Regions from separate parts of the Clostridium celatum genome, predicted to be linked through region 2. Evidence: predicted binding sites of a transcription regulator. Region 2 holds the regulator's gene; the other holds the start of a gene.
The links. Region 2 encodes LexA, which represses DNA repair genes until DNA is damaged. Its sites were predicted from a motif close to CNAACANNTGTTNG; they were not measured.
Positions count from the first base shown of each region.

Region 1 (10,063 bases), on a different contig from region 2:
CTCATAGGATTTCGTTTATAAGCCATAGCTGATGATCCAATTTGATTTTTTTCAAATGGTTCTTCTATCTCCTTCATACTTTGAAGTAGTCTTAAATCATTACTAAACTTATAGGCACTTTGCGCAACTTCTGATAACGTATTTAAAACTATAGAATCAACCTTTCTTGGATAAGTTTGCCCTGTAACCCCATAGCTTTTATCAAATCCCATTTTTTCAGCTACAAAGTTATCTAAAGCTTTTACCTTTTCCTCATCATCGTTAAATAAATTCATAAAGCTAGCTTGAGTTCCAGTAGTACCTTTTACCCCTCTAAGCTTTAATTTACTTAATAAGAAGTCTATGTTTTCTATATCTAAAACTAAATCTTGCATCCATAAAGTAGCTCTTTTCCCTACTGTTGTTAATTGAGCAGGTTGGAAATGAGTAAATCCTAATGTTGGCATATCTTTATATTTTTTAGCAAAATTACTTAGATGATATAAAACAGTTACTATTTTTTTCTTTATTAGCAATAAAGCATCTCTCATGATAATAATGTCAGTATTATCACCAACAAAGCAGCTTGTTGCTCCTAAATGGATGATTCCTTTAGCATCTGGACATTGTAAACCATAAGCATATACATGACTCATTACATCATGTCTAACTTCCTTTTCTCTAGCGATTGCTTCAGCATAATTTATATTATAAATATTAGATTTTAATTCTTCTATTTGACTATCTGTTATATTTAAACCTAAATGCTTTTCACCTTCTGCTAAGGCAACCCATAGCTTTCTCCAGGTAGAAAATTTCATATCATCTGAGAATATGTAGCTCATTTCTTTTGATGAGTATCTTGAATTTAATGGCGAATTATATAAATTTGTCATAACAGTACCTCCGAATATTTTTTACTATTAAACCACTATCATTCGTATTATATCATATTTTTCTTTATTTTGTTAGCATATTTTAAAAAAAATTTCATATTATATAATATGAATTATAAAAGGGGGATGGATATGTATAAGTTAAACATTTTAGATAAGATTTCTATAGTATTAGTTTTAATTGGAGCTATAAATTGGGGAATTATTGGAATACTAAATAAAAATATTGTTGCTATATTAGTTTCAAATTCCTATATACTATTAAGAATAATATATATAGCCATTTTTGTAGCAGCTATTAATCTAATTATCTTACCATTTAGATGTGGCATAAAAACTTTTAAAAATTAAAAATTAAATTTATAATACTGAATATATTACATAAAGATGTAAATAAAAAAAAGTGCTATAAGCACTTTTTTTATTATTAATCTTCTAATGTTTCTATTAACTTTGCAATTTCTTCAGCTGCAAGAGTTTCATCATCACCATTTGCAGTAACAGTGATATTAGCACCTTTAGTTACTCCTAATGATAAAACACCTATTAAGCTTTTTACATTAGCTTTTTTTCCGTTAAATTCGATGCTTACATCAGATTTGAATGATGAAGCCTTTTTAACTAATAAAGTCGCTGGTCTTGCGTGTAAACCAGTTCCGTTGTTTACTACTACTTCTTTAGATACCATTTAACACACCTCTTTACGTTTTATATATTATATAATTATATATCTAACGATTACATTATATAATGGATTTAAAAAAATTTCAATAGTAAACATTATGTTTATAGAATAAAAATTTGCTAATTTTACTTTTATCTATAAATTACCTTGGTTGAACTATTAATTTTATTGCAGTTCTTTCTTCACCATCAATTTCTATATCGGTAAAAGCTGGTACGCATACTATATCACGACCACTTGGAGCAACAAATCCTCTTGCTATTGCTATTGCCTTTACTGCTTGATTAATTGCTCCAGCGCCTACAGCTTGAATTTCAACTATATTTTTTTCTTTTATTATAGCTGCTAAAGCTCCTGCGACTGAATTTGGATTAGACTTTGTTGATACTTTTAATACTTCCATTTATATTTCTACCTCCTAAATTTAAAATCGTTTACATAAAATGAAAATGATTTCTTATAATATTAATATTCTATAAAAAGAAAAAAATTCCTTCTAAAATTCACAAAAAAAATAAAAAATTCATAAAAAAATAAAAAAATAAAAAAATACATTTAGTATTACTACGAAATGTATTTTTTTATTTTTCTATTATTTAGCAAAATCCACTGCTCTTATTTCTCTTATAACATTTATTTTAATTTGCCCTGGATATTCTAACTGTTCTTCAACACTTTTAGCTAAATTACGAGCTAATTCAATTGAACCTGCATCGTCTAATAGTTCTGGTTTAACCATGATTCTTATTTCTCTTCCAGCTTGAATAGCATATGACTTATCTACGCCTTCATAAGAATTGGCAATTTCTTCAAGTTTCTCTAGTCTTTTAATATAAGCTTCTAGTGTTTCTCTTCTAGCGCCAGGTCTAGCAGCTGATATTGCATCTGCTGCTTGAACTAATACGGCTTCTAAAGACATCATTTCTACATCACCATGATGAGCAGCAATTGCATTAACTATTAATGGTGATTCATGATATTTTTTAGCTAAGTCTCCACCTATTAATGCGTGAGGACCTTCTTGTTCTTGATCTACAGCTTTACCAATGTCATGTAATAATCCAGCTCTTTTAGCTAAATTTACATCAAGACCTAATTCAGAAGCCATTAATCCAGCCAAGTAAGCTACTTCAATAGAATGTTTTAAAACATTTTGACCATAACTAGTTCTATATTTTAGTCTTCCTAAAAGTCTTATAATTTCAGGATGTAAACCATGTACTCCTGTTTCTAGAGTTGCTTGTTCGCCTTCTTCTTTAATATCATTTTCAACATCTCTTGTGGCTCTTTCAACCATTTCTTCAATTCTAGCTGGATGTATTCTTCCATCTACAATTAATTTTTCAAGTGCTATTTTAGCTACTTCTCTCCTAATAGGGTCAAAGCTAGATAAAATAACAGCCTCTGGAGTATCATCAATTATTAAATCAACTCCTGTCAATGTTTCGAGTGTTCTAATGTTTCTTCCTTCTCTTCCAATAATTCTGCCTTTCATTTCATCATTTGGTAATGCAACAACATGAACTGTTGATTCAGATACATGATCTGCAGCACATCTTTGAATAGCAGTAGTAATTATTTCTCTAGCTTTTTTATCAGCTTCTTCTTTTGCTTTTGATTCAATTTCTTTAATCATTAAAGCTGCATCATGAGAAACTTCTTTTCTTACTTCGCCTAATAGAAGTTCTTTAGCTTCATCAGAAGTTAAAGTTGAAATTCTTTCCAATTCCTCTCTTCTTTTAGTAAATAACTGCTGAACATTCTCTTCCAATTGATCAATTTCTTGCAATCTCTTATTGATAGTTTCTTCTTTCTTTTCTAAAAGATCACTCTTTTTGTCTAAAGATTCCTCTCTTTGAAGAATTCTTCTTTCAAGCCTTTGAATTTCATTTCTTCTCTCACGAGAATCTCTGTCTAAATCATTTCTTAGTTTGTGAACTTCTTCCTTTGCCTCTAAAATAGACTCTTTCTTAGTTGCTTCAGCTTCTTTTTTAGCTTTTTCAACTAAATCTTCAGCTTCTTTTTCTAAAAGTAAAACCTTATTTTTTGTGGCTTTTTGTATAGCTTTGTATACGATATAACCGAATACTGCTAATAGTAAAATATCAACCAATATAATAGGTAATATTCTATCCAAACTAACACCTCCTCGCATAAACCTCTATTTAATTTATAATCTAATAGAAAACGTCTAGGTGTCATATTATTCTCACTATTCTATGAATATGATAAACCAGTATTTGTTATTATTTTACCTTAGAAACAAAATTATGTCAAGATTACTTAGAGTGTGATAAATAAAAAATGATATGTATTTTACATATCATTTTTTAAAAAGATTATTTTTCATCAGCTTTCTTAACTGCTTTAGGAGCAGTCATTAAAGGTAAGTTATATTTTTCTCTGATTTTATTTTCTATTTCTAAAGCAATTTCAGGATTATCTTTAAGATATTGCTTTGCATTTTCTCTTCCTTGTCCTAATCTTATATCATTATAAGAGAACCAAGCACCACTTTTTTGAACGATATTTTCTTTAACGCCCACATCGACTATATTACCTGTTCTTGAAATACCTTCATTATACATGATATCAAATTCAGCTTGTTTAAATGGAGGAGCTACTTTATTTTTCATAACCTTAACTCTTGTTCTATTTCCAACAATTTCATCTGCTTGTTTTATAGAATCAATTCTTCTAACATCAAGTCTTATAGATGAATAGAATTTAAGTGCTCTTCCTCCAGTTGTAGTTTCTGGATTTCCAAACATTACACCAACTTTTTCTCTTAACTGATTTATAAATATAACAACACATTTAGATTTATTAATAGTACCAGTTAATTTTCTTAATGCTTGTGACATTAATCTTGCTTGAAGTCCTACATGAGAATCACCCATTTCACCTTCAATTTCAGCTCTAGGAACTAACGCAGCAACAGAGTCAACAACTAATACATCAATTGCTCCAGAACGTACAAGAGCTTCTGCTATTTCTAATCCTTGTTCACCTGTATCAGGTTGTGAAACAATAAGATTTTCAGTATCTACTCCAAGGTTTCTAGCATAACTAGGATCAAGAGCATGTTCAGCATCAACAAAGGCTACAGCTCCACCAAGTTTTTGTGCTTCTGCGGCTATATGTAAAGCAACTGTTGTTTTACCAGAACTTTCAGGACCATAAATTTCAATTATTCTTCCTCTAGGAACACCACCTATTCCTAGTGCTATATCTAAATCAAGACAACCAGTGGAAATTGAGTCTATATTAAGCGTGCTATGTTCACCTAATTTCATTATTGAACCTTTACCAAATTGTTTTTCAATTTGACTCATAGCATTTTCGATTGCTTTTAATTTATTTACATCAATATTTGTCATAAAATTACCACCCTTCTTTATGAACATTTGTTCTTATAGTTAAGATTATAAATTATTATTGTAATATAGTCAACAAAAATTAAATTATAATATTAATTCACATTATAGTCTAAAAGTTCCAACTAAAATATTTAGAAGGAACTTTTATAATTATATCCATTATTTGTATGTTTTAATCTGTTATTTCATTGAAATTACATGCTTATTTTTAACAAAATAATCTATGCCAGACACTATTGTCATTAAAACAGCAATTATTAGTGCTATTTTAGGAGCATAAGCAAAGAAAGTTTTAACTATTTCATTATTATTAACCATATTACTTAAATAAGCTGTAGATTCAATATTTACTTGGAATAATAATAATAATATAGCTATTATTTGCGTAACTGTTTTAATTTTTCCCCACCAGCTTGCAGCGATTACTTTTCCTTCAGAAGCTGCTAAAGTTCTAAGTCCTGATACTGCAAATTCTCTAGCTATTATTACTACAGTTGCCCATCCTGGAATTAGGTTAAATTCAACCAATGAAATTAGTGCCGCTGTTACTAATAATTTATCAGCTAGAGGATCCATAAATTTTCCGAAATTAGTTATTTCATTTCTACTTCTAGCTATATATCCATCTAATTGATCAGTTAGTGATGCTATAATAAATATCAATGTAGCAATAATTGAACCATATGGTATGCCTTTTACTACAATGAATATTAGAAATATAGGAACTAAAATTATTCTAAGCATCGTTAATTTATTTGCTAAATTCATTAAAAACATCTCCTATTAAATCGTAGTCCATTACATCGGTTATTTTAACTTTAACTATATCGCCTATTTTTAAATTAGTATTCTTTTTAATAAATATAATACCATCAATTTCAGGAGACATTTCATAATTTCTTCCAATGTAATATTCTCCATTATTTCCATCTATAATAGTATCATAAATATTGTCGATTTTCAATTTGTTTTGTTCTTTTACGATTTTTCTTTGGATTTGCATTAATATTTCTTTTCTTTGTTCTTTTACATCATCTTCAACTTGATTATCCATTTTTGCTGCTGGAGTTCCCTCTTCTTGTGAATATGCAAATACACCAACGTTTTCTAATTTATAATCAGTTAAGAATTCTTTTAATTCGTTGAAATCTTCCTCTGTTTCACCTGGGAATCCAACTATAAGAGAAGTTCTTAAAGCAATTCCTGGAACTTTTTTTCTTAATAATTCAATCTTGTTTATTATAGTGTCTTTATTAGTTTTTCTAGCCATTTGTCTTAAGATTTTTGTACTTATATGTTGAATAGGTAAATCTAAGTATTTAACTACTTTTTTATTAGTAGCAATTTCTTCAATCAACTCATCTGTAATTTCTTCTGGATAGCAATAAAGTAGTCTAATCCATTCTATCCCTTCAACTTCTGAGATTTCTCTAATTAATTCATGTAGATTTTTTTTATTGTAGATATCTACACCATAATTAGTTAAATCTTGAGCTATAAGTATAATTTCTTTTACGCCAAAGTCTACTAACTTCTTTACTTCATTTAAGATACTTTCTTTTGTTCTGCTTCTAAATTTACCTCTTATTTTAGGGATTATACAGTAAGTACAAAAGTTATTACATCCTTCTGCTATTCTAACATATGCTGTATGAGTTTTAGTAGTAAGAATTCTTTCACCTTCATTGATTCCTTCATCAGTATAAGATGTTGATGATACTCTTCTTTGAGTTTTAATGAAATCTAATATTAATTTGTGTAGTTTCATATAGTCATTAACTCCCATAAGTATATCTATTTCAGGAATTAATTCTAACAACTCATCTCCGTATCTTTGCGTAAGGCAACCAGTTGCAATAAGCATTTTACAGTTATATTTATTTTTATATTCAGCCATTTCTAGAATAGTATCTATAGATTCTTGTTTTGCACTTTCTATAAATCCACATGTATTTACAATAATTATATCTGCTTCTTTAGCATTATTAGTTATTTCATAAAATTTATTGATTGTTCCTAATATAAGTTCTGAGTCTACTCTGTTTTTATCACAGCCTAAACTAACCATTCCAACTTTATATTTATTCAAAATATTTTCCTCCTAAGTGTATATAATAATAATTATTATTTTAATTTAACATAAGAATATTTACAAGTATTTTATATTAATCTCTACTATAAAGCTCTTCTTTACTTACTAATACCTGTCTTGGTTTGCTTCCATCTTTTTCTGAAATAATTCCACGCTCTTCTAAGTCCTCCATTATTCTAGAAGCTCTATTAAATCCTACTCTTAATTTTCTTTGAATAAATGAAGTAGATGCTTGTTGATATTCTACTACAATTTTAATAGCTTCGTCTAATAGTTCATCAGATTCACTATCTGATGCGACTTCTGTGGTATTTTCATTATTAATATGGTCTATTATATCATTTGAATAGTTAACCTCTTCATATGATGATTTTATGAAATCTACAACATTTTCTACTTCCTCTTCAGAAATAAATGAGCCTTGCACTCTTAATGGTTTATTTTCTCCTATAGGATTATATAGCATATCCCCTCTTCCTAATAATTTTTCAGCACCAGTTTGATCTAAAATTGTTCTAGAATCAATTCCTGATGAAACAGCAAATGAAATTCTAGATGGAATATTAGCTTTTATAACCCCTGTAATAACATCAACAGATGGTCTTTGAGTTGCTATAATTAAATGCATTCCTGCTGCTCTAGCCATTTGTGCTAATCTACATATATAATCTTCAACATCATTAGGACAGGCCATCATTAAATCAGCAAGCTCGTCCACAATCATTACAACATAAGGAAGCTTTTCATCTATTTCTCCTTTTTTATATAAGTTATTATAGGATTCAATGTTTTTAACTTTCATTTGCGAAAATAAATTATATCTCTTATTCATTTCATTTACTGCCCAATTTAAAGCACCAGCTGCTTTTTTTGGATCAGTAACAACTGGAATAAGAAGATGAGGTATACCGTTATATACACTTAACTCAACAACTTTAGGGTCTATCATTAGAAGCTTAACATCTTTTGGAGAGTACTTATATAATAAACTTATTATTAAAGTGTTAATACATACCGATTTACCTGAGCCTGTAGCACCTGCAATTAGCATATGAGGCATTTTGCTTAAATCACCAACAATACATTTTCCAGTAATATCTTTTCCAAGTGCAAATGCTAATGTTTTATCAGTATCTGTAAATTCTTTTGAATCTAAAACTTCTCTTAAAAACACAGGGGCTTGTTTCTTATTTGGAACCTCTATACCTATTGCCGCTTTCCCAGGGATGGGAGCTTCTATTCTTACACCATTTGCAGCTAGTCCTAAAGCAATATCATCTTGTAAATTAACAATTTTAGAAACTTTAACACCTGGACTAGGTTGTAGTTCGAATCTAGTAACTGAAGGACCTTTTGTTACTTGAATAACTTTAGCATCTACTCCAAAATTAGAAAGTGTTTCCTCAAGTTTATTAGCACTATCTATTAAATCTTTTTTATCCTCATTTTTTAATTGAAGTTTTGAATTTATGTTAAGTAAATCTACATCTGGGAAAATATATTTCTTTTCTGTAGTTTTTTCTAAAGAATTTAAGTTATCTTCAATTTCTTTATTTACCACTTCTTTATTTACTATATTTTTTGTTTCATAAAGCGTAGTATTAGTGGAAAAGGAAGAATTATTACTATTTTTCTCTTCAAAATAATCATCTGCATTTATATCTTGAAAATTTGAAAAAGTTTCTAAATTAGAATTTTTCATAAAGTCCAGTATTTCAATTTTATTATTTATATCATTAATATAATTACATTCTTCACTATCATCTAATTCTGAAGAGATATTCTTTTCTTTTTTTACTTTAGATTTTGATAATTTTTTACTTGGTTTAGGGTTTGTAAAATTATCCTTTAGTAGACTAGTAACGTTTTTGAATTTTATATATATATCATATAAAGTAATATCTAAGAATAATATAATACAAATTAAAATTAAAGTTATATAAACAATATAGCTACCAATAAACCCAGTTAGTTTATAGAGTGGATAAGTTATTAAATAAGCTAAAATTCCACCATGTAAAGATGTACTTGTATAAAATGATATTTTTTTTAATGTATTAGCAAAGTTTATAGTTTCTAGGTCACTAACAGCTTGATTAATATTTATCGTGCTACACAAAAGCCAAACAACTATAAAAAATATTGAAAGGCTAAAAAACTTTCTTGAATAAGTTGCTTTCCCCTTTGATTTTATAGTATTAATACCAAGACAAATTAAGAAAATAGGTATTGCATAAATAATTATACCTATAAGTGAGTAAAGAATTTTTCGTGTAAGAATGGATAAAATACCAGCAATGTTTGTATATGTTGAAAATGCTAATATAATACCTATAGAAATTAATAATATGGCCTTAATATCTCCCTGCATTTCGAAAGAAGACTGCTTGGGCTTATTCTTTCTTTTCTTCTTTTGAGTTGCCATTTTATCTACCTCCTTTTGTAAAAATATAATTGGAAATTATAGTATAATCATAGTATAGTACTATTTTAATATAATTTACAAATAAAAAGAAACTCCCAGAGGGAATTTCTAGTTATTTTTATTATCTGCATTATTTATTAATTCGTCAAGTTTATCTAATGCATCTTTTATACCACCAACTTGATTTATTAAACCACATTCAACAGCCTGTTCTCCTATTAACATAGTACCCATATCGTTTAATAGTTCATCTGAACGCAACATCATTCTTTCTAATTCATCTTTATCTATTTTAGATGTTCTAACAACAAAATTATTTATTCTTTCTTGCATCTTTTTGAAATAATGGAATGTTTGAGCTACACCTATAACAAATCCATTCATACGAACAGGGTGAACTATCATAGTAGCTGAAGGTGTAATAAATGAAAAGTCAGCAGAGGTTGCTAATGGAACACCTATAGAATGACCACCACCTATGACAATTGAAACAGTAGGTTTAGAAATTGAATTTATCATTTCAGCGATAGCCAAGCCAGCTTCAACATCTCCGCCCACTGTATTTAATACTATTAATATTCCTTTTACCTTATCATTTTGTTGCAT
Region 1 is NZ_JAJKGM010000054.1:4,932-14,994, reverse strand. It holds gene purB (adenylosuccinate lyase) at 1-875, opposite strand, end outside; gene LPC13_RS15430 (DUF378 domain-containing protein) at 1,008-1,226, shown strand; gene LPC13_RS15425 (HPr family phosphocarrier protein) at 1,303-1,563, opposite strand; gene LPC13_RS15420 (stage V sporulation protein S) at 1,703-1,963, opposite strand; gene rny (ribonuclease Y) at 2,153-3,715, opposite strand; gene recA (recombinase RecA) at 3,900-4,940, opposite strand; gene pgsA (CDP-diacylglycerol--glycerol-3-phosphate 3-phosphatidyltransferase) at 5,121-5,708, opposite strand; gene rimO (30S ribosomal protein S12 methylthiotransferase RimO) at 5,692-7,029, opposite strand; gene LPC13_RS15395 (DNA translocase FtsK) at 7,106-9,457, opposite strand; gene LPC13_RS15390 (ClpP family protease) at 9,566-10,063, opposite strand, start outside.
Region 1: recA (recombinase RecA) is a predicted target of LexA. The motif match lies at 4,961-4,974, and genes of this name have one in related genera.

Region 2 (9,231 bases):
CTATAGAATTTAATAAAAACATAGAAAAATTAAAGGTTATTCAAAGAAAAATTAAAAATGATAGTAATAAGATCTTAGATACTTTTAATACCTTTTCACTTAAAAACAATTCCCTATATTCATTAAATGATTTATACAATAAAACAATTTCAAATATAGAATTCAAAGATGAAAAATTTGAGTTTTATAATATTATAAACAAATCAAACTTATTTGAAGACAACGATACTGATTCAATTATAACTTCGACTACTAATTTATTAAAAGATAACTTAATAGATACTTTTATTAAATACAAAAAATATGAAAATTCTTCTAGATTTAAAAGTTTAAATTCTAAAATTGATGAAAAAACTATCCATTCTGCTATAACTAAATTAAGTAGTATATTAAATAACTCATATGCATTTATACCACCTATATTTTTTAATGAGTATACAACTGATTTTATAAATAAATCTATATATTATAAAAACTACGACATGGAAACTCTTAAAGATATAGCTAAAGAGGTAAATTCAAAACATAATAGTCACTTATTAAATAAAATCAATACCCATTCAAAGTTTAATTTTAGATATTTATTTAATAGAAAAAAAGTCAAAATAGAAAAACTAAAACTTTTAAATGAATATAAAGAAAAAGAAGAATGTATTTACAATCAATATATGGAGAATATAGATAATTTAAACTTATATGTAAATTCATTTTCTTTCATAAAAGAAATTTTTAATGAAGATATTTTTGATAATATAAAAAAATATATATTACAAGATGATGAATTGCAATCCTATATTGCAGAACTTAAAAATTTATTAGTGGCATATGATAATTATTTAAAAATAGAACAGAAAGTAAGTAGTATTAGTAAATTAGAATTAAGCATTTTAGAAGATTTTTATAAATATTATCCTAATAAAGATTCTTTAAAAAAGCTTATATCATTTATACCTGAATTCTTTTTTTATAAATCCATTTATGAGATAGAATTAAAAAACAGTAAAATTTTAAATAACTATAATAATATTAATAATTATTTAAATTCATTAGATTATGGTATAAAATCATTTAAAACATTATTAATGAATACATTTAGCTTATTAGCACCCAAACCATTGTATAGCAATATAATTTCAAACAAAATTACAAGGAATTTACCTATAAAAATTTCTAAAATACACCCTATAAATAATATAAAAAAAATTATCAATATTATACATCCTATTTATATATTAAAAGAAGAACCTGTTATTAATAACAAAAAAAACTATTTTACTAATTTTGATCTTATTTTAAAGGATTCAAATATTAAATCCTTTATACCTAAAGATGCTAATAATAACCTAAATATATCAAATAATAAAATTTTAAATGAAATAATTAAGTTATTAAAACCTTTTAATTATTTAATTACAATAAATAATAATTTAATAGAAATTAAACAAAATTCTAATGAATCTAAAAGTATAATCATATATATAAATCCCATTAATTCATTTACAAAAAATGATTTAATAAATCTTCTCACTTTGAGGAGTGCTTGTTCTAATATAATTTTTATCTGGAGTAGAGATTGGTGGATTAATAAAAATGATGAATTAATAAAAATACAAAATGCCTTATTAACATTAGCATAAAAGAAGCCTTAAGGCTTCTTTTTTTTGCAATATAATAATTTTGATGTTAAAATTATTCAATGAAGCTTTAGTCATATAGAAGTTAGCAAAGGAGAAAATTATGAACTTAATAACACTTGAAAACATATCAAAATCTTATAGTGAAACAATTCTTTTAGATAATATTTCTTTGGGAATTAATACTGGGGATAAAATAGGATTAATTGGGTTAAATGGTTCCGGTAAATCAACATTATTAAAAATAATAACTGGAAGAGATGAATTTTTCAACGGAAATATAACAAAAGGTAAAGATGTACGAATAGAATATCTTGGTCAAGATACAAAGTTTGATGAGAATTCTACTATAATAGATCAAATATTTAATGGTGATAGTTTAGAAATGAAACTATTAAAAGAATATGAGTCATTAGTAGACTATTTAAACAACCATGAATTTGATGCTGATATAAATGATAAATTAATTAAACTTCAAGATAAGATAGACTCTTTAAATTTATGGTCTTTAGAAAGTGAAGCAAAGACTATTTTAAATAAATTAGGAATATCTGATTATTCAATGAAGATGGGAAAACTTTCTGGTGGTCAAAAAAAGAGAGTATTCTTAGCTGGTGCTTTAATAAAACCTTGTGATTTATTAGTTTTAGATGAGCCTACAAATCATCTTGATTCTGAATCAATAGAGTGGTTAGAGGAGTATTTAAACTCTAAAAATATCTCTTTATTAATGATAACTCATGATAGATACTTCTTAGATAGAGTTAGTAATAAAATTCTTGAATTAGATAGAGGAAAATTATATTCCTATACTGGAAATTATACAACATACTTAGAAAAAAAAGTTGAGAGAATAGAACTTGAACAATCAATGGAAGAAAAAAGACAAAAACTTATAGCAAAAGAATTGCAATGGGTAAGAAGAGGGGCTAAAGCTAGAACAACTAAGCAAAAAGCTAGATTACAAAGATTTGATGAGTTAGTAAGCAAAGAATATATAGAAGAGAGACCAAAGATTGATATGCCTTTCATCGGATCAAGACTTGGTAAAAAAACAATTGAACTTATTGATATATGCAAATCTTTTAATAATAAAAATATTATAAATAATTTCAATTATACTTTTTTAAAAGAAGATAGAATTGGTATTATTGGTAGAAATGGTGTAGGGAAAACAACCTTATTAAATATAATAACAGGTGATTTAAAAAATGATAATGGTGATGTAATAATAGGTGACACTGTAAAAATTAAATCATTTACACAAGATGATTCTCATATGGATTTATCTATGAGAGCTATAGATTATATTAAAGAAGGAGGAGAGTGGATACCAACTGATAGTGGTATAAAAATTTCAGCTTCTCAGTTAGCAGAACGTTTCTTATTTGATGGAACAAAACAATATACACCTATAGAAAAACTCTCTGGAGGTGAACGTAGACGTCTGCATCTTTTAAGAATATTAATGGAATCACCTAATGTATTAATCTTAGATGAGCCTACTAATGATTTAGATATTGAAACGCTTAAAATTTTAGAAGATTTTATAGATGAGTTTGTTGGAATAGTAATTGTTGTATCACATGATAGATACTTTTTAGATAGAATTTGTAATAAAATATTTGCTTTCGATAATGGGAATATTTCTATATATAATGGTAATTATAGTGACTTTTTAATTTATAAAGAGATTGAAGATTCTAATAGTAATAAAGCCGATACTAATTCTTCAAAGGAAAAAAAGAAAAAAGAATATATAAAAAATAAAGATACAAGACCTAAATTTACATTTAAAGAACAAAAAGAATTCGAAACTATCTACGATGATATTGAAAAGCTTGAAATTGCAATATCATCAATAGAAGAAGAGATGAGCAAAAATGCTAGCAATTATGGTCTTCTAAGCGAGCTAGATAAAGAAAAAAATACTTTAGAAGAAGAGTTAATGTTTAAATATGAAAGACAAGAATATTTAGAAAATTTAGATTTAAAAATCAAAGAATTTAACAGTCAAAAATAATTGACAAGTTATTTACTTTCTGTTAACCTTTAAAAGTCGAAATTATTAGATTAACTTTTTAGGAGGAAATTATGGAAAATACACAAAAGATTAAAATTGTAACTGCAGATCCATCTGCATTAGGATTATTTGGACTTGCTGTAATTACACTTGTAGCATCTTCTCAAAAATTAGGATTAACAAGTGGAGTATCATTAGTTTTTCCTTGGGCAATATTCTTAGGAGCTACTGCTCAATTATTTGCTTGTATTAATGATTTTAAACATGATAATACATTTGGTGCTACAGCATTTGGTGCTTTTGCATTCTTCTGGTATTCAATGGGCTTTACTTGGCTAATTCAAAATGGTGTTTTTGGAGAAAAATTAGCTTTAGCAGCTGATAGCAAGCAATTAGGATTTGCATTTTTAGCATATCTAATATTCTCACTTTACATGACTATAGGAGCTATGGAAACTCATAAAGTATTATTTACAATATTTGTTTTAATTGATTGTTTATTCTTAGGCTTATCACTAAACGCATTTGGTATAATGCCTGAAATTTCTCATTCTTTAGCAGCTTGGTCAGAATTATTAATTGCTTTAATGTCATTCTATGGTTCTGCAGCAGCAGTATTAAATAAGCACTTTGGAAAAGTATTTTTACCAGTTGGAAAGCCATTTGGTATATTTAAATAAACAATAAAAAAAGGAAAAGCAAAATAAGCTTTTCCTTTTTTTATTGTTTATTTGTTAATATATATTGTATAATATAAATATACATTTATTACATAACATAGGAGGAAATTAATGAAAATTCAAATTAATATAAAAGGTCAAAAAGAACCTATTTTTTATATTGGAGATAGAATTGATATATTAGATTTTGAAATGAATAATGAAAAATATAAACAAATTCGTTATTTTAGAAAAGGTTTTTCTAAATCTGAGCTTATTAAAGAATCACTTATTAAAAACATAATTGAAATTGAAAAATAAGTTTAAAAATATCTTTCTTTAGTAATATTTAAACTATAATATATTAAATATTACTAAAGAAAGGCACTATTTTTTCGTTATTAAAATTTCGCTAAATATACATTTCTAAAATTTCGTGTATATATTATGCTATTTTATCTATATTTTTAAGGGGGAATATTTTTGGCTATAGGTAGAACAAAAACTTTTAAATATAAGAACTATGAATACTCATCTGAAGTAAAATCTCTATTATCTATAAAGCTAACTGCTGTTGATATTGAAAAAATTAATATCATAAAAAATAATTTTGCTGAACTTGGTATAAATCGTGGATATGAATATATAATAACGGATTTATATATATTAGTTGAAATTCATAATCTAACCTCAAGTCAATTAGCTACTATTTATAAAGTTGGAGTTAGAACCATACAAATATGGCTAAAAGAACTAGGTTTAAATAGATCATTAATAAAAGCTAAAAATGCTAATAAATCTAATACAATTAACAAATTAAATATAGATAAAAGTGCATTAATATTAAATACTGATGAAAAGTTTCAAGCTTTTAATCAATTTGGTATAGATATAAAAGCTGATTCTACTCTTCCCGTAATACTATTAGATTTTCTTAATTATTTATCTACTATTAAAGGTAAATCTATAAATACTGTTAATGCTTATAAACTAGATCTTTGTCTATTCTTTAGATTCTTGAAAGTATATAAAGGTATTGAAACTTCTAAAGATATTGAATTTGAAGAAATCATAATATCCGATATAAATGAGAATATTGTTAAAGATATTACTTTAACTGATTTATATGCATTTTTATCTTTTGTTGAAAAGCAAAGAAATAATAGTTCCTATGCTAGAGCAAGAAAAGTTGCTACTTTAAAATCCTTTTTTAACTTTTTATATGGTAAAGCCAAGATAATTTCTATTAATCCAGCACTTGAATTAGAGTCACCTAAGATAAGCAAAAGAAACCCTGTATATCTTAACTTAGATGAAAGTATACACTTGTTAACTTCATTAGATGTAAATAATACTAACTATTATAGAGATTATTGTATTTTAACATTATTTTTAAATTGTGGTTTGCGTTTATCTGAACTATGCTCTATTAAAATTGATAAAATTAAAGGAGATACACTAAATATTATTGGGAAAGGAAATAAAGAACGTACAGTATATTTAAATAACGCATGTATAACATCTATAAATAAGTATATATCAATTAGAAATGAAGATAAATCAACTACAGAAGACAAAGCTTTCTTATTCCTTTCTTCTAGAGGAAAGCCTATAAATAAAAGAACTGTTGAATTACTTGTAAAAAAACATATAAAAGATGCTGGATTATTAAATGATAAATATACTCCTCATAAACTAAGACATACAGCAGCTACATTAATGTATAAACATGGCAATGTAGATATTAGAAGCTTACAAAGTATACTTGGTCATGAAAATATTTCAACAACTCAAATTTATACTCATGTTGATGATGATGCACTTAGAGATGCTATAAACTCTAATCCTTTAGCTAATATATGATAAACACACTATTAAGAACATATGTTCAACACTCGTATTTTTAGCATTTTTTTATTAATTTATTAAAATAATAAGACAAAAATAAAAGAAACATAATTTATAACTATGTTTCTTTTATTTTTATTATTTGTTTCTTTTTAATTTTCTTATTCCTGGATATATTTCTTCTGTCAATTCATCTAGTTCAGAATCCTCTTCTACTCCAATTTCATCTAAGTAAACAATGTTATCAAAAGCATCTATGTAATCTTCTTCTAATTCAGATTGAATATCTATATCTATCTCTTCTTCTATATCCTCTTCTCTATTTTCTTCATTTAATAATTCTAGAGCTTTTTTTAATTCATCTTCTATAAATGAGTTTTCTTCAACTGTTTTAGCAATATCATCAATATTTATTGCTCTTATGTCAACCCCATTTTCCTCTAAACACTTTCCACAATTATCACAAATTTTTTTTGAGTATATATCACAATAATCATCCTCAGTATATTTATTTGTCATATAATCACCACCTAAAAGTTTTTAACTTTTTTATTCTATCAGTTTATTCATATTTTTACAAGATAAATTTTTTACATTTTTTTTAAATTTTAAGAACATAAGTTTGATATTACTAATTAGGTATGTTATAATTATCTCAAATAAGTGAGGTGTTACTAATGCGTGAAGTAAATAATAAGCAAAATGAAATTTATGAATTTTTAAAAACTTACACCGATAACAAAGGATACCCACCTTCTGTCAGAGAAATATGTGAAGCTGTTGGGTTAAAATCCACGTCATCTGTTCATGGTCATCTTAAACGACTAGAAGGTAAGGGTTTAATAAGAAGAGATCCAACAAAGCCTAGAGCTTTAGAAATAATAGATAATTCAATAAAAAAAGAAATGGTTAATGTTCCTATAATAGGAAAGGTAACTGCTGGTATTCCTATTTTAGCTAATGAAAATGTTGAAGATATTTTTCCACTTCCTTTAAATTATATCAAGCATAACGACGAATTATTTATGCTTAATATAAGTGGTAATAGTATGATCAATGCAGGAATCTTTGATGGAGATTTAGCTATAATTGAAAAATGTCAAACAGCTCGTAATGGCGATATTGTAGTTGCATTAATAGAAAATGAAGCTACTTTAAAACGATTTTATCGTGAAGATGGACATATTAGACTTCAACCTGAAAATGATAATATGGATGCTATCATAGTTGATAATTGTATTATTTTAGGTAAATTAGTTGGATTATTTAGGACATATTAATACTTAAGGAGTCATACTTTATTGTATGATTCTTTTTTATTAATCTTTAAAAACGAGGTGTAATTCAATGAAAATATCTATTGGTCATTTTTTTAAAAACAAATATGATTTTGATAATGCTAATATAATATGTCCAATTGAGTTTTTTAATAGAGATAAATATTTAAATTTACGACTTTTAGTTAGAATAATGTTTATCTTATTTTATGGATTTGGTTTTGGCTATTCAATATACTTTAATGTTTCTTCAGTTTCTGAATTAAAAATATATTTGCTATCCTTTGCTATTTTATATTTCTTAATTTTTTATTTAATACAAATCCCTCATGAATTTATTCATTCACTTTTTTATAAGAATCCTTTTAAAAATAAAGTAAATAAACTTATCTTTTTCAATAAAAATAGATTATTAACTAGCGAATTAACAGAAGAAATTAATAGTTTTAGGCTTTTTCTTAGTCTTATAACCCCATTTTTAATATTTTCTCTTATTCCTTTAATTATTATATCTGTTATAGGTTTTAATTTAAATTTATATGCACTCTCATTTGCAAATGCAATATTATCTTCTGAAGATTTATTAAATATTATTTTAGAATTAATCTCAGATACTAATAATGGATGTAAATCACTATTTATTATTCCTAATAATTACGATTATCTTTTAGAAAATACTTCATCTGATATAATGGAGGTTACTACTGACGTTAATAATACTGATATTAATGATGTTAGTAATAATGAGATTACTTTAGATAATCTTATTGATACTGATTTTGATATAGATCAATTAGAATTATTCGATAATTCCAATAATTTTAATAACATTGAAGATACCTTAGAGTTTAAAAGCGATGACTCTCCCAAAGATTTAAAAAATGATGATTTTACTAATGTAGTTTCTGAACCACCTATAGATAATACTATAAACTCTGATATAAAATAACAAAAAAGGTCGTACCATTTTATACGACCTTTTTATAATTTAAATTATACTATTTAAAGATATTAATGTACCTATTTTAGCATGATCAAATGTAAGACCACCTTGAAGATATGCAATATATGGCTCCCTTATAGGTGCATCAGCAGATAATTCAATTGATGATCCTTGAATAAAAGCACCTGCTGCCATTATAACTTCATCATTATACCCCGGCATTGCCCATGGTTCACATTCAACAAATGAATCTATTGGAGAACCCTTTTGTATTCCCTTACAGAATTTAATAAGTTTTTCTCTATCTCCAAATTTAATAGCTTGAATTATATCACTTCTTTTATCATCATACTTAGGTAAAACTTCATAGCCAGCAAGCTCCATTACTCTAGCACAAAAAACTGCCCCTTTTAATGCTTCCATAACTATATGTGGGGCTAAAAATAATCCTTGATATAATTGTCTCATTACACCAAATGTTGATCCACACTCCCCTCCTATTCCAGGTGTAGTTAATCTAAATGCTGCTTGCTCAACATATTTAGTTTTTCCTGCTATATATCCTCCAGTAGGTGCAATACCACCACCTAAGTTTTTAATTAAAGAACCTGCAACTAAGTCTGCTCCAACATCTGTTGGCTCTATAGTATCTATTAATTCACCATAACAATTATCTACAAATATACAAACATCTTCTCTTATCCCTTTAATTACAGAAATGATTTCTCCTATTTCTGATACTAGGAAAGATTTTCTCCATCCATATCCAGTACTTCTTTGTATATGTACTAATTTTATACTATGGTCTTCTTTTAAAACTTCTATAATTTTTTCAGTATCGAATGTA
Region 2 is NZ_JAJKGM010000064.1:386-9,616, forward strand. It holds gene LPC13_RS15940 (hypothetical protein) at 1-1,637, shown strand, start outside; gene LPC13_RS15945 (ABC-F family ATP-binding cassette domain-containing protein) at 1,738-3,657, shown strand; gene LPC13_RS15950 (acetate uptake transporter) at 3,729-4,337, shown strand; gene LPC13_RS15955 (hypothetical protein) at 4,449-4,637, shown strand; gene LPC13_RS15960 (tyrosine recombinase XerC) at 5,202-6,179, shown strand; gene LPC13_RS15965 (hypothetical protein) at 6,303-6,683, opposite strand; gene lexA (transcriptional repressor LexA) at 6,842-7,444, shown strand; gene LPC13_RS15975 (DUF3267 domain-containing protein) at 7,512-8,390, shown strand; gene LPC13_RS15980 (methionine gamma-lyase family protein) at 8,430-9,231, opposite strand, start outside.